One region of the Streptomyces sp. cg40 genome, then DNA from elsewhere that is predicted to be linked to it. Evidence: predicted binding sites of a transcription regulator. Region 1 holds the regulator's gene; each other region holds the start of a gene.
The links. Region 1 encodes HrcA, which represses chaperone genes, less so after heat shock. Its sites were predicted from a motif close to TTNGCACTCNGNNNNNCNGAGTGCNAA; they were not measured.
Positions count from the first base shown of each region.

Region 1 (5,122 bases):
CTGCACGATCGGATGAGGGAAGAGATCGGTCAGTGCGGAGGACATGACGGCATGTTGTCACGTCCTCCGAACAAGTCCGAATCCGGCCTTCCGCCGGGCATAGTCCAACTGCATGCCCGCGCGGAGGCCGGTTCGACGGCCGGTTCGACGATCGGTTCGGATCGGTTCGACGACCGGTTCAGCGGCCGTTGAAGGCGTCCTTCAACCGCGAGAACAGCCCCTGCTGCCCGGGCTGGAACTGCCCGAGTGGCCGCTCCTCGCCGCGCAGTTTCGCCAGTTCCCGCAGGAGTCGTTCCTGCTCCACGTCGAGCTTGGTCGGGGTGGTGACCTCGACGTGCACGATGAGGTCGCCCCGGCCGCCGCCGCGCAGATGCGTGATGCCCCGGGTGTGCAGCGGGATCGACTGGCCGGACTGGGTGCCCGGGCGGATGTCGACCTCCTCCATGCCGTCCAGCGTCTCCAACGGCACCTTCGTGCCCAGGGACGCCGCCGTCATCGGGATCGTCACCGTGCAGTGCAGATCGTCGCCGCGCCGCTGGAACGTGGAGTGCGGCAGCTCGTGGATCTCGACGTACAGGTCACCGGCGGGGCCGCCGCCGGGGCCGACCTCGCCCTCGCCCGCGAGCTGGATCCGTGTGCCGTTGTCGACACCGGCCGGGATCTTGACCGTGAGCGTGCGCCGCGAGCGGACGCGGCCGTCGCCGGCGCACTCCGGGCACGGCGTCGGCACGACGGTGCCGAAGCCCTGGCACTGCGGGCACGGACGGGACGTCATGACCTGGCCCAGGAAGGACCGCGTCACCTGCGACACCTCGCCGCGACCGCGGCACATGTCGCAGGTCTGGGCGGAGGTGCCGGGGGCGGCGCCCTCGCCGTTGCAGGTGTTGCAGACGACGGCCGTGTCGACCTGGATGTCCTTCGTGGTGCCGAAGGCCGCCTCGTCCAGCTCGATCTCCAGCCGGATCATGGCGTCCTGGCCGCGGCGGGTGCGCGAGCGCGGTCCGCGCTGCGAGGCCGTGCCGAAGAACGCGTCCATGATGTCCGAGAAGTTCCCGAAGCCGCCCGCGCCGAAGCCGCCGGCTCCGCCGCCGCCCGCCTGCGAGAGGGGGTCGCCGCCGAGGTCGTAGACCTGCTTCTTCTGCGGGTCCGAGAGCACCTCGTAGGCGGCGTTGATCTCCTTGAACCGCTCCTGGGTCTTCGGGTCCGGATTCACGTCCGGGTGCAGCTCGCGCGCGAGCCGGCGGAAGGCCTTCTTGATCTCATCCTGCGACGCGTCGCGACGCACGCCGAGAACGGCGTAGTAGTCCGTGGCCACTTAGGACTCCGCCAGGATCTGTCCGACGTACCGTGCCACTGCGCGTACCGCTCCCATCGTTCCCGGGTAATCCATGCGGGTCGGTCCGACCACGCCGAGCTTGGCGACTGCCTCGCCGCCCGAACCGTAGCCGACCGACACCACCGACGTGGAGTTGAGTCCCTCGTAGGCGTTCTCGTGACCGATCCGTACGGTCATGCCCGAATCCCCCGCCTCACCAAGCAACTTGAGGAGGACGACCTGCTCCTCCAGGGCTTCCAGGATGGGGCGGATGGTGAGGGGAAAGTCATGTCCGAAGCGGGTGAGATTGGCGGTGCCGCCGATCATCAGCCGCTCCTCGGTCTCCTCGACGAGGGTCTCCAGGAGGGTGGAGAGCACCGTCGCGACCGTGCCGCGGTCCTCGTTCTCGAAGGCCTCCGGCAGGTCCTGCACGAGCTGCGGCACGTCCGCGAAGCGGCGGCCGGCGATCCGGCTGTTGAGCCGCGCGCGTAGATCCGCGAGCGAGGACTCCCCGAAGGGGGCCGGGCAGTCCACCATGCGCTGCTCGACCCGCCCGGTGTCGGTGATCAGCACGAGCATCACGCGCGCGGGGGCCAGCGACAGCAGCTCCACGTGCCGGACGGTCGAGCGGGTCAGCGAGGGGTACTGCACGACGGCGACCTGCCGGGTGAGCTGCGCGAGCAGCCGTACCGTACGGCCCACGACGTCGTCGAGGTCGACGGCGCCGTCGAGGAAGTTCTGGATGGCCTTGCGCTCGGGGCCGGTCATCGGCTTGACGCCGGCGAGCTTGTCGACGAACAGGCGGTAGCCCTTGTCCGTCGGGATGCGGCCGGCGCTGGTGTGCGGCTGGGCGATGTACCCCTCGTCCTCCAGGGCCGCCATGTCGTTGCGCACGGTCGCCGGGGAGACGCCGAGGCTGTGCCGCTCGGTGAGCGCCTTGGAGCCCACCGGCTCCTCGGTGCCGACATAGTCCTGGACGATGGCGCGCAGTACCTGAAGTCTGCGTTCGCTGAGCATCGCGCACACCTCCAGTTCTGCTCGCCGGTACCTTCGGTCTGCCCGTTTCCTGGCACTCTGTGCGCACGAGTGCCAGCGTTCCCCGGCCAGTGTACGGCCGTGAGGTACACCCCGGGCAAGGCCGGTCCTGCGATGTCACGCCGTGGGGTGCCGTCACCGTTAGCGTCGCCGTATGACGGTGACTTGGGAAGAGGCGGGGTGGGAGCGGCTCGCCGCGGGGGTGGGCCGGTGCCGGCTGCCTGGCTGGGACTGCACGGTCGGTCTGGTCGTCGGGGAGGGCGCGGTGCTGATGATCGACGCCGGGTCGAGTCTCGCGGAGGGCGCGCGGTTGCGTACGCAGGCGCGGGCGCTCGCCGGGCGCCCCGTGACCCGTCTCGCGCTCACCCACCCCCACTTCGACCATGTCTTCGGAGCGGCGGCGTTCGCGGACGCGGAGGTGTTCGGGGCGGCGGGCGTGGAGCGGGTACTGACGGACGAGCGGGACGCACTCCGTGGGGACGCGGTCGAAAACGGCCTCCACGCGCGCGTGGCCGACGAGGCGGTGGCCGCGCTGCCATACCCCCGTCACCTGGTGTCGGACGAGCGGACCCTGCCCCTGGGCGCCGACCGGCAGGCCCTGCTGGTGAACGTGGGCCCGGGCCACACGTCCCACGATCTCGCGGTCGTGGTGCCGGGTGATCCGACCGTTGTCTTCTGCGGCGACCTGGTCGAGGAGTCCGGCGAACCGCAGGCGGGCCCCGACGCCGTACCGTCGCACTGGCCGGCCGCCCTGGACCGTCTCCTCGGCCTGGGCGGCGAGGACGCGCTGTACGTCCCCGGTCACGGAGCGGTGGTGGACGCGGGGTTCGTGCGGGCCCAACGGGACGCGTTGGCAACGCGTTTCGGCGTGTCGTGAGGAGGGTCGGCCCGGTTCTCCTATCGTCATCCGAATGCGCCAGTACTCCGCCGACCTGACCCCGCCGTGGAAGAAGCCCAAGCCGGTGCCCGAGGTCCCGGCGGACCCCGGCCTGGTGGTCGAGGAGCCGGGCACCGGTTTCTGCGGCGCGGTGATCCGCTGCGAGGCCGGCACGGTCACCCTGGAGGACCGCTTCGGCAAGCACCGGGTGTTCCCCCTGGAACCGCGCGGCTTCCTCCTGGAGGGCCGCGTGGTGACCCTGGTGAAGCCGGTGTCGAGTCCGCTGCGGCCCACCCGTACGGCATCAGGTTCGGTCGCCGTTCCCGGTGCACGCGCGCGCGTGGCCCGCGCCGGGCGGATCTACGTCGAGGGCCGGCACGACGCCGAGCTCGTCGAGCGGGTGTGGGGCGACGACCTGCGCATCGAGGGCGTGGTGGTCGAGTACCTGGAGGGCGTCGACGACCTGCCGGCCATCGTGGACGAGTTCGCCCCCGGCCCGGACGCGCGGTTGGGCATCCTGGTGGACCATTTGCTCCCCGGCACCAAGGAGTGGCGCATCGCCCAGTCCGTCACCAGCGAGCACGCTCTCGTCGTGGGCCACCCCTACATCGACATCTGGGAGGCCGTGAAACCGTCCTCGGTCGGCATCGCGGCGTGGCCCCGGGTCCCGCACGGTCAGGACTGGAAGACGGGGGTGTGCCGGGCCCTGGGTTGGCCGGAAAACACCGGTGCGGTGTGGCAGGCGATTCTGGCCAAGGTGGGGTCTTACAAGGATCTTGAGCCGGAACTGCTGGGGCGGGTGGAGGAGTTGATCGACTTCGTCACGGATAGCGGTGAGGCTTGACGTTCTCGTAGGTGGCGAATTCGCTGGTGTCCAGTTCGATACCGATGGGCCCCAGCGGCGCGAGGTCGCCGAACTTGGTGATCCGCCTCCACCGGTAGTCCGCGTCCTCGCCCGCGCCCGTCGGCTCGGTGAACAGGAGGCACTGGGCCATGACCGGATCGATGATCAAGTACCCGGACACTTCGGCCGCGGCGTAGATGGAGCGCTTGACGCTGTAGTCGCGATGGACGCTGTTGGTGGAGACGACCTCGACCAGCAGCCTGGCGGCCCCGGCGGACATCAGTCTTCCGCGATCGGGGCCGGTACCGCGCTCGATCACCACAAGGTCCGGCTGCGGCTCACTCGGCTCTTCGGGGATCGCCACTCGCTGCGTCTGAAGCCGTCTCCAGCCCGTCCTGGGAATCTGGTCCTGAACCGTCTCGACGATCGCGTTGTGCACCAGGTCAGGGCTGGCCGTCAGCACGATTTGCCCCCGGAGGAGTTCGGCCCTCGCGCCCTCAGGGGGCTCGAACTCCGCAAAGAACTTGGTGATTCGCCGGTCGCTCACAACGGCAGCCTAGAAAGTGGATCAGCAGCCGAATCCGCCTCCACTCCCCCGAGTGATCAGTCCACGAGGTCCCGCACCACCGCATCCGCCAGCAACCGCCCCCGCAACGTGAGCACGGCGCGTCCCTCGTCGTAGGGCCGCTGTTGCAGCAGTCCGTCGGTGAGGGCCCGGAGGGAAGCCTTGAGACCGTCCTCGTGGAGGAGATCCAACGGCGCCCCCTCCCGGAGTCGTAGCTCCAGCAGAATCCGCTCCACCCGGCGGTCCTCCTCCGTGAGGATCTCGCGGCCGGCGCCCGGGGAGCGGCCCGCGGCGAGCGCCCCCGCGTACGCGCCCGGGTGCTTCACGTTCCACCACCGGACCCCGCCGACGTGGGAATGGGCTCCGGGGCCCGCGCCCCACCAGTCGGCGCCGCGCCAGTAGAGCTCGTTGTGCAGACAACGGCCGGAATTCGATGTCGCCCAGTTGGAGACCTCGTACCAGTCGAAGCCCGCCGCGGACATCAGC
Region 1 covers NZ_CP190128.1:7,141,782-7,146,903, reverse strand. The annotation lists gene ACQHII_RS32150 (nitronate monooxygenase) at 1-45, opposite strand, end outside; gene dnaJ (molecular chaperone DnaJ) at 179-1,315, opposite strand; gene hrcA (heat-inducible transcriptional repressor HrcA) at 1,316-2,332, opposite strand; gene ACQHII_RS32135 (MBL fold metallo-hydrolase) at 2,505-3,227, shown strand; gene ACQHII_RS32130 (DUF3097 domain-containing protein) at 3,262-4,071, shown strand; gene ACQHII_RS32125 (Uma2 family endonuclease) at 4,049-4,618, opposite strand; gene hemW (radical SAM family heme chaperone HemW) at 4,675-5,122, opposite strand, start outside.

Region 2 (5,122 bases), 2.7 Mb from region 1:
GACCTGGTCGAGCTTGAGGCCGACCTCCTCGGCGATGACCTGACCGCCGGTGAGGGTGGCGAGGTCGCCGAGCATCGCCTTGCGGCGGTCGCCGAAGCCGGGGGCCTTGACCGCGACCGCGTTGAACGTGCCGCGGATCTTGTTCACGACCAGGGTCGACAGGGCCTCGCCCTCGACGTCCTCGGCGATGATCAGCAGCGGCTTGGAGGCGTTGGCCTGGATGACCTTCTCCAGCAGCGGCAGCAGGTCCTGGATGGAGCTGATCTTGCCCTGGTGGATGAGGATGTACGGGTCCTCCAGGACCGCTTCCATCCGCTCCTGGTCCGTCACGAAGTACGGCGACAGGTAGCCCTTGTCGAAGGCCATGCCCTCGGTGAAGTCCAGCTCCAGACCGAAGGTGTTGGACTCCTCGACGGTGATGACACCGTCCTTGCCGACCTTGTCCATCGCCTCGGCGATGAGCTCGCCGACCTGGCTGTCCTGCGCGGACAGACCGGCGACGGCCGCGATGTCGGCCTTGTCGTCGATGGGCCGCGCGGTGGCGAGCAGCTCGTCGGAGACGGCCTTGACGGCGGCGTCGATGCCCTTCTTCAGGGCGGCCGGGGAGGCACCCGCGGCGACGTTGCGCAGGCCCTCGCGGACGAGCGCCTGGGCGAGCACGGTGGCGGTGGTGGTGCCGTCACCCGCGATGTCGTTGGTCTTGGTCGCCACCTCCTTCACCAGCTGGGCACCGAGGTTCTCGTACGGGTCGTCGAGCTCGACCTCGCGGGCGATGGTGACACCGTCGTTGGTGATGGTGGGGGCGCCGAACTTCTTGTCGATGACGACGTTGCGGCCCTTGGGGCCGATCGTCACCTTGACCGTGTCGGCAAGCTTGTTGACGCCGCGCTCGAGGGCGCGACGGGCGTCCTCGTCGAACTTCAGGATCTTCGCCATGGGAGCGGTTCAGCCCTCTCGGAAAACGTGGGTGAAACGAACTACGCCCCCGACGCCCGGCTTCATAAGGTCGCGGGGGCCAGGGGCGCAGCTCACATACAGAAGGTGAAGCGAATTACTTCTCGATGATCGCGAGCACGTCGCGGGCCGAGAGGACGAGGTACTCCTCGCCGCTGTACTTCACTTCGGTGCCGCCGTACTTGCTGTACAGCACGATGTCGCCGGTCTTGACGTCGAGCGGCAGGCGCTCGCCGTTCTCGAAGCGGCCCGGGCCCACGGCCAGGACGACGCCCTCCTGGGGCTTCTCCTTGGCGGTGTCCGGGATGACCAGGCCAGAGGCGGTGGTCTGCTCGGCGTCGAGCGGCTGGACCACAATGCGGTCCTCGAGCGGCTTGATGGCAACCTTGGAGCTGGTGGTCGTCACGATCCGACCTCCCCCTTCGGAGATCTCACGGGGTTAACTGTCTGAGGTGGCGACCAGGTGGATCCGTCGTCGCGGGTGCCGGACCTGCCCGTCGCTATTGGCACTCTCCAGGGGGGAGTGCCAGACCTGAGACTATGACTGCGATTAGCACTCGGTCAAGCGGAGTGCCAATGCCTGCGGCGCTTGGTCGGAATTTTGGTGACCGTCGGCTGTGGTTGCCGTCCCTGGGGGCTGCGCCCCCAGACCCCCGCTTCGGCCTGGACGGCCTCGTCCTCAAACGCCGGACGGGCTGATTTTGTGACCGGCATTTGAGAGGGGTTAGTCCGCCGTACAGCCCCAGTAGCCGATCTCCGCCGGATCGCCGTCGCGGTAGAGGATCGTGCACCGGCCCGTTCCACGGCCCGGGAAGGAGGCGGCCCCGCTGCGGAGCGCGGCGGTCCACTGCTCGCGGGTGGGTCTGCCCTCCGGCGCCCAGTCGCGCACCTCGTCGTCGGTCAGTGGGCGCATCATGGCGAAGTCGTCCCCGGACGCGGCGTCGACGAGATCGTAGAAGTCGAGCACGGAGGACGTGCCGCCCGTCAGGATGTACTCCCTCCAGCCGTCGTCCTCCCACAGATCGACGATGTCCCGCCCCGGGAACCCGTGGTCGTCCTCGGCCAGTTTCTGTTCCCGCGCCTGCCGGAACGCCGACTCGAGATCCTTCTGGTACGGACCGGTGGAGGTCCACTCGTTGCCACCCATCGCAGCCCCTTTCCGTGCACCGCAGGCTAGAGGTAGTCCTCCAGGCGGCCGACCGTCAGGCCCCGTTCCTGAATTCCCCGGAGCAGTCGGGCCGTTGTGTCGGTCGGGGTGATGCGGACGATGTCGCCGGGGGTGAGGCGGTGGGCGCCCCGGGCGTAGGTGAGGGTTCCGGTCGTGGTGGAGGCGCGCCAGAGGACCAGGGCGGAGATGCCGCAGTCGGCGGCGGCCCGGCGGGTCGTCGTGTCGTACGTGCCGTCGGGGGGCCGGAGCAGGCGAGGCCGGGGACGGGCCAAGTGGCCGCAGATCTCGGTGCGTTGGGTGGCGTAGGGCAGGCCGGTGAAGCGGGCGGGCCCCGGCGGCGTGCGGAACTCCGTTACCGGGAGGCGCAGTTCGCGGACCAGGTCGGTGAACCTCGGGTCCCGGCGGGCGGTCGCCCCGTGGTCGTAGGTCAGGAAGACGACCTTGTCGCGGGTGCGGACGTGGTCCACGACGGGTGGGAGGCCGGGGCCCGCCGATCGGGCGGGGGGTCCGGAGGACGGTTTCGGGGCGGGGGCCAGGGGAGCCGTCAAACCCCAGTGGCGGTACGGCTGTTCGCGGGACGGGCCGTGCGGGTGGACGCGCTGGGCGGCCTTCTTGCCGAGCCGTTCGATGGGGTCGACGGACTGGGCGCAGCCGGTGAGGAGGGTGGCCGCCAGGGCGACGGCCACCGGTGTCCGCAGGGTCGCGACCCTCACAGGTAGTCCTCCAGGCGGGCCACCGCGTAGCCCTCGGCCGTGACCTTGCCGAGGAAGCGGCGCATGTCGTCGACCATCGTGCCGTTCCAGTCCGCACGGCCCCGGAAGTGGGTCAGGACGATGTCGCCGGGGTGCAGCTGCCGGTCGTCCTCGCGGTACTCCCAGTGGTCGACGTACACCTCCTCGTCCCAGATCGGGGCGTACTTGATGCCGCAGGACTTTGCGGCGACGAGGGTGTCGTGGTTGTAGTTCCCGTACGGCGGCCGGAAGACCGTCGGGGCCTGGCCGAACTGCTTCTTCATGATGTCCTGCATGCCGCAGATCTCGCGCTTCTGCTCGGCGTAGGACAGGCCCGGCAGATACGGGTGCGTGAGGGTGTGGTTGTTGAGCGTGTGGCCCTCGGCCTGCATCTTCTTGAAGTAGCCGTAGTCGTCCTTGACCAGGTAGTTGCTGAGGAAGGCCGTGTACGGGATCTTCAGGTCGCTCATCATCCGCAGGAACGCGGGGTCCTTGTTCTCGCCGTCGTCGATGGTGAGGAAGACGATCTTCTGCTTGGTGGGGACGGTGGTGAAGACCGGCGGGAGGTTCAGCTCCTCCTGGTCGTCCACCTCGAAGCCCTTGCGCGCGGTGATCTCCGGCTTGTGCGCGGGCGCCGGCGGGGCCTGGAGGGGCACCTTCGCCAGCCCCCAGCGCTTCGCGGCGGCGACGCGGGCGGCGTAGGCGGCGCGCAGCCTGGAGGCGTAGGAGTCGAGCGCGCGGGCCGGGGGCGCGTGCAGCGGCTGCGCGCCGTGCGCCGGAGGGGCGGGCTTGTCGGCGCCGCCGGGCTGGGTGCAGCCGGAGACGGCGGCGGCGAGCGCGAGGGCGGCGAGCGCGCCGCGGACGCCCGCCCTCCGACGCCGAGTTCCCCGGGTTCCGTACGACCGATTGATGTCATTTTGTACGACTACTCGCATGACGTCGGATCTTTTCAGGCCCCGGCCCCGATCCCGTGGCGACACCGCCGACACACCGCCGCCGGAGGCGCACGGTCCACCGACTGGCCCACAATGTCCCGGTGAACGACCCCCATGCCGCGGTGCACGACCCCGTACGCGCCTTCGCCGCCCTGCTCACTCCCGAGGGCCGTGCCCTCCTCGACGAGGTCCGTGGCACCGACCCGGCCAAGGAACTCGCCGTCGCGACCCGGCTGCGCCGCGAATACCCCGCCGACCTGGTCTCGGCGGCCCTCGGTCAGGCCCGGCTGCGGCAGCGGGCGGAGGCGGCGAAGTTCACGCCCGAGGACGCCTCCCGCATGTTCTTCACCCCGAACGGCTTCGAACAGTCCACTCGGGCCACCGTCGCCCGCTACCGCGCGGGGCGGCTGCGCGAACTGGGCGTGACCTCCGTCGCCGACCTCTGCTGCGGCATCGGCGGCGACGCGATCGCGCTGGCACGGGCGGGCATACGCGTGCTGGCCGTCGACCGCGATCCCCTGACGGTCGCGGTGGCCCGCGCCAACGCGGAGGCACTGGGCCTGGCCGACCTGATCGAGGTCCGCGAGGCGGACGTCACCGACGTGGACACGTCCGCGTACGACGCCGTGTTCGTGGACCCGGCCCGTCGCGGCGGCCGGGGCCGCATCTTCGACCCCGAGGCGTACTCGCCCCCACTGTCCTGGGCCATCGGTGCCGCTACGGCGGCCCCGCTCGCCGCGCTGAAGATCGCGCCCGGGGTGCCGCACGAGGCGATCCCGGAGACGGCCGAGGCGGAGTGGATCTCGGACGGCGGCGACGTGAAGGAGGCGGTGCTGTGGTTCGGGACGGGGGTGCGTCCGGGTGCCGTACGGGCAACTCTCCTCCCCGGCCCACGAGTTCTGCACGGCCGCGGACTGCCCGACCCCGAAGTCCGTTCCGTGGGAAGGTACTTGTACGAGCCCGACGGCGCCGTCATCCGCGCCCACCTCGTCGCCGAGGTGGCGGAGGAGGTCGGTGGCGGCCTCATCGACGAGACCATCGCGTACGTCACAGCGGATGCCCTACGACCGACCCCGTACGCCTCCGCCTACGAGATCACCGACCAACTCCCCTTCGGCGTCAAGAAGTTGAAGGCGCTGCTCCGGGAGCGGGAGGTGGGCGTACTCACCGTGAAGAAGCGGGGCTCGGCCGTCGAACCGGACGAACTGCGCCGGAAGGTGAAGCCTCAGGGGCCCAACTCGGCGACGGTGTTCCTGACTCGGGTGACGGGGGCGCCGGCGATGCTGATCGGGCGGCCGGTCTAGGGCGCGCACCAGGCGGCGTTCGCCTCGCTC
Region 2 covers NZ_CP190128.1:4,427,637-4,432,758, forward strand. The annotation lists gene groL (chaperonin GroEL) at 1-936, opposite strand, end outside; gene groES (co-chaperone GroES) at 1,052-1,360, opposite strand; gene ACQHII_RS19460 (hypothetical protein) at 1,679-2,101, opposite strand; gene ACQHII_RS19465 (hypothetical protein) at 2,128-2,835, opposite strand; gene ACQHII_RS19470 (polysaccharide deacetylase family protein) at 2,832-3,788, opposite strand; gene ACQHII_RS19475 (THUMP-like domain-containing protein) at 3,890-5,092, shown strand.
Region 2: a site for HrcA is predicted at 1,505-1,531, ahead of groES (co-chaperone GroES). Genes of this name have one in related genera too.

Region 3 (5,122 bases), 2.2 Mb from region 1:
GATCATGCGTCAACAACAACCTCCGAGCCAAGCCCGTCATTCCGACCGTCCCACCTGTCGGCCTGTGATCCCGGACACGCCCGAGGGCGGTACCCCCCGCCAGAAGCAGGAAGTACCGCCCTCGGTAAGACCGTTGATCAACCGGAAGGGGTCGATCAGAAGTCCATGTCACCGCCCGGCATGCCGCCGCCGGCCGGCGCGGACGCCTTCTCCGGCTTGTCGGCGATGACGGCCTCGGTGGTGAGGAAGAGCGCGGCGATGGAGGCGGCGTTCTGCAGAGCGGAGCGCGTGACCTTCGCCGGGTCGATGATGCCTTCCTTGACCAGGTCGACGTACTCACCGGTCGCGGCGTTGAGGCCGTGACCCGGGGTGAGGTTGCGGACCTTCTCCACCACGACGCCGCCTTCGAGGCCGGCGTTGACGGCGATCTGCTTCAGCGGGGCCTCAAGGGCCAGCTTCACGATCGCGGCACCGGTGGCCTCGTCACCTTCGAGCTCGAGCTTCTCGAAGACGTGGCCCGCCTGGATGAGCGCGACGCCGCCACCGGCGACGATGCCCTCCTCGACGGCCGCCTTCGCGTTGCGAACGGCGTCCTCGATGCGGTGCTTGCGCTCCTTGAGCTCGACCTCGGTGGCCGCGCCCGCCTTGATGACGGCGACGCCACCCGCGAGCTTGGCCAGGCGCTCCTGGAGCTTCTCGCGGTCGTAGTCCGAGTCGCTGTTCTCGATCTCGGCGCGGATCTGGTTGACCCGGCCGGCGACCTGGTCGGCGGAGCCGGAGCCGTCGACGATGGTGGTCTCGTCCTTGGTGATGACGACCTTGCGAGCGCGACCCAGCAGGTCGACGGTCGCGTTCTCCAGCTTGAGGCCGACCTCCTCGGAGATGACCTCGCCACCCGTGAGGATGCCGATGTCCTGGAGCATCGCCTTGCGGCGGTCGCCGAAGCCCGGAGCCTTGACGGCGACGGACTTGAAGGTGCCGCGGATCTTGTTGACGACCAGCGTGGACAGGGCCTCGCCCTCGACGTCCTCGGCGATGATCAGCAGCGGCTTGCCCGACTGCATGACCTTCTCCAGGAGCGGGAGCAGGTCCTTGACGTTGGCGATCTTCGAGTTGGCGATCAGGATGTACGGGTCGTCGAGGACGGCCTCCATACGCTCCATGTCGGTGGCGAAGTACGCCGAGATGTAGCCCTTGTCGAAGCGCATGCCCTCGGTGAGCTCGAGCTCGAGACCGAAGGTCTGCGACTCCTCGACGGTGATGACGCCTTCCTTGCCGACCTTGTCCATCGCCTCGGCGATGAGCTCGCCGATCTGGGTGTCGGCGGCGGAGATGGAGGCCGTAGAAGCGATCTGCTCCTTGGTCTCCACGTCCTTGGCCTGCTCCAGCAGGGCACCGGAGACGGCCTCGACGGCCTTCTCGATACCGCGCTTGAGGGCCATCGGGTTGGCGCCCGCGGCTACGTTGCGCAGACCCTCCTTGACGAGGGCCTGGGCGAGGACGGTCGCGGTGGTCGTACCGTCACCGGCGACGTCGTCCGTCTTCTTGGCGACTTCCTTGACCAGCTCGGCGCCGATCTTCTCGTACGGGTCCTCGAGCTCGATCTCCTTGGCGATGGAAACACCATCGTTGGTGATCGTGGGGGCGCCCCACTTCTTCTCGAGGACGACGTTGCGGCCCTTGGGGCCAAGGGTGACCTTGACGGCGTCGGCGAGCTGGTTCATCCCGCGCTCGAGACCGCGCCGTGCCTCCTCGTCGAACGCGATGATCTTGGCCATGTGAAGTGGTCCTCCCGGACTGGGGTGGATTGCTCCGGACCGCGCTGGCGCCCGCGACGGACGGCCTGCCTGCCCCGTGGTTCCTTGCACCACCTGGCCTGCGGGCCTCACCGACCCGGTCCTTCGTTATCACTCTCACCTTCAGAGTGCTAACGCCAATGATTAGCACTCGGCATGGTCGAGTGCAAGCGGCTCCCAGGTACTGACCCCCTGGCACGGGCCCCGCCGCGACCCGGCTCCGGACATGCCGAAGGGCCCGTACCCCAGGAGGTGACCCCCCAGGAGTACGAGCCCTTCGGTGAAGAACGAAGAACGTCGCTGCTGTTCGTCGGCGCGTGCTTCAGCCGGTCGCGAGCCGGACCATGTCCGCCTGCGGCCCCTTCTGACCCTGCGAGATCTCGAAATCGACCCGCTGCCCCTCTTCCAGGGTGCGGTAGCCGTCCATCTGAATCGCGCTGTAGTGGACGAAAACATCCGCACCACCGTCGACCGCGATGAAGCCGTACCCCTTCTCCGCGTTGAACCATTTGACGGTGCCCTGAGCCATGCCTAACTCCCCTATTACTGGCCCTTGCACGGACCCACACTTCGCGGATCCGGGTCAGACCTCACCCCCCACAGGATTGGGGGCGTGCGCCGGAACGCGTCGACCGCGGCCGAATGTATCCGTCCAACTGCCGTCTGCAACAGGTCAATCCGACGAGAATTCCGGGCAGGACCGGTCGGGAATTTACGGAGAATTCGTCCGACTTCAGGGCAAGTCGGGCTGGATAAAGGGCACATAAGGCGCAAAAGAGCTGCACACTTTGGCTACTTCTCATCGCACGCGGAGCCGGTACTCATATGCGTTCGGCATGCGGAGTGGAGCGCGTTCCCCAACTGTACCCCGCTCAACCATAGAGAATTGCCCCCTCCGTTTCTCTCACGGAGGGGGCACTGCATCCATTAGCGGCAATGCCGCGGGCATGAACTCTTGGTAATCGACGTTACCTAGGGTAACGATCAGCCGCCCGCGACGGCCGGAATGATCGAGACTCCGGCCCCGTCCGGAGTGGCCGTCTCCAGCCCCTGCTCGAACCGCACGTCGTCGTCGTTGACGTACACGTTGACGAACCGGCGCAGCTTCCCCTGGTCGTCGAGGACGCGGGCGGAGATCCCGGTGTGGTTCTTCTCCAGGTCGCTGATGACCTCGGCGAGGGTGGCACCTTCGGCGGTCACTTCGGCCTGCCCGCCGGTGTAGGTGCGCAGGATGGTGGGGATGCGGACGGAAACGCTCATGCTCAGGACCTCCGGTCAGGTACGGCTTTGTCGTTTAGGGGCGCGGGGCCGTCAGGACGCGAGCCCGGCTTCCCTGAAGGACTCGAGGCTCGGGCGGATGGTCGCGGTGAGCCCGGTACCGGCGACCGCGTCCAGCGTCTTCAGACCGTCACCGGTGTTCAGCACGACAGTCGTCAGCGTCGGGTCCAGCAGCCCGTTCTCGATCAGCTTCTTCGTCACACCGACCGTCACCCCGCCTGCCGTCTCCGCGAAGATCCCCTCCGTGCGCGCCAGCAGCTTGATCGCGTCGACAACCTGCTCGTCGTCGACGTCCTCCACCGCACCGCCCGTACGCCGGGCGATGTCGAGGACATACGGCCCGTCGGCCGGGTTGCCGATGGCGAGGGACTTGGCGATGGTGTTCGGCTTCTGGGGGCGGACGACGTCGTGCCCGGCCTTGTAGGCCACGGACACCGGCGAGCAGCCCTCCGCCTGGGCGCCGAAGATCTTGTACGGCTTGTCCTCGACGAGCCCGAGCTTGATCAGCTCCTGCAAACCCTTGTCGATCTTCGTGAGCTGGGAGCCGGAGGCGATCGGGACCACCAGCTGGTCCGGGAGCTGCCAGCCGAGCTGCTCGCAGATCTCGTACGCCAGGGTCTTGGAGCCCTCCGCGTAGTACGGCCGCAGGTTGACGTTGACGAAGCCCCAGCCCTCGCCGGCCGGGTCGCCGATCAGCTCGGAGCAGAAGCGGTTCACGTCGTCGTAGTTGCCCTCGATGCCGACGAGCTCGCCGCCGTAGATCGCGGCCATGACGACCTTGCCCTCCTCCAGGTCGTGCGGGATGAACACGCAGGAGCGGAAGCCGGCCCGGGCTGCGGCGGCACCGACGGCGCCGGCGAGGTTGCCGGTGGAGGAGCAGGAGAGGGTGGTGAAGTCGAAGGCGCGCGCCGCCTCGATGGCCTGCGCGACGACGCGGTCCTTGAAGGAGTGCGTCGGGTTGCCGGAGTCGTCCTTGACGAACAACTTGCCCGCGTCGACGCCCAGTTCGCGGGCGAGGTTGTCGGCCTGGACGAGCTTGGTCCAGCCGGGGTTGATGTTCGGCTTGGTCGCCACGTCGGCGGGGACGGGCAGGAGGGGCGCGTAACGCCAGATGTTCGCGGGGCCCGCCTCGATCCGCTTGCGGAGCTCTTCGGTGTCGTAGGCCGAGAAGTCGTAGGCGATCTCCAGCGGGCCGAAACACTCCTCGCAGGCGAAGACCGGGCCGAGCGGGACACGGTGGCCGCACTCGCGGCAGGACAGCGCGGCGGCGGGGCCGAGATCAACGGCGTCTACGGGGTTCGTGGTGCTTGCAACAGTCTGCGCAGCCATGGAGGCGAGGCCCTTTCCTCATCTTCCTCACGACGCGTTTCGCCGCGAGACGGATTTGGCACCTTCCCGAGCCGGGAGCCTCGGCACATGGACAACATGCGACAAGACCGGCTGGAGGGTTGCCGGGGCTTCAACGGGCCGTATCCCTCTGCCCCTCTGGATGAGCGGTGTTCAGTTGTGTATGCAATTGTCTCGCCGACAGCCCCCGACATGCGATGGTCATCAGCGTTGTTCAAGACTGTAACCGAAGGCCAGGACAGTTGAGTGAGCCGTCCGAACCGCGAGATGGATCACTTACTCACTGTCTGTGACCAGCCCTCGCCGAGAGAACGCAGAGGAGCCGCGCAACGTGCTGAAGGAAGTCGAGCACTGGCTGAGCACCCGCTCCTGGTCCCTGACCGACCGGCCGCTCCACAAGATCCTGGCCGCGAAGCACCGTACGGGCCAGTCGGTCTCCGTCGTGCTGCCCGCGCTCAACGAGGAAGCGACGGTCGGTGACATCGTCGCGATCATCCGTCACGACCTCATGCAGCAGGTCCCGCTCGTCGACGAGATCGTCGTCGTCGACTCCGGTTCCACCGACCGCACCTCCGAGGTGGCCGCCGCGGCGGGCGCCCGGGTCGTGCACCGGGACGACATCCTGCCCCGCATCCCCGCCGTGCCCGGCAAGGGCGAGGTGCTGTGGCGCTCGCTGCTGGTGACGAGCGGCGACATCGTGT
Region 3 covers NZ_CP190128.1:4,964,223-4,969,344, forward strand. The annotation lists gene groL (chaperonin GroEL) at 156-1,778, opposite strand; gene ACQHII_RS21895 (cold-shock protein) at 2,119-2,325, opposite strand; gene ACQHII_RS21900 (MoaD/ThiS family protein) at 2,781-3,056, opposite strand; gene thrC (threonine synthase) at 3,108-4,403, opposite strand; SAM riboswitch class I at 4,419-4,570, opposite strand; gene ACQHII_RS21910 (glucosyl-3-phosphoglycerate synthase) at 4,753-5,122, shown strand, end outside.
Region 3: a site for HrcA is predicted at 1,941-1,967, ahead of groL (chaperonin GroEL). Genes of this name have one in related genera too.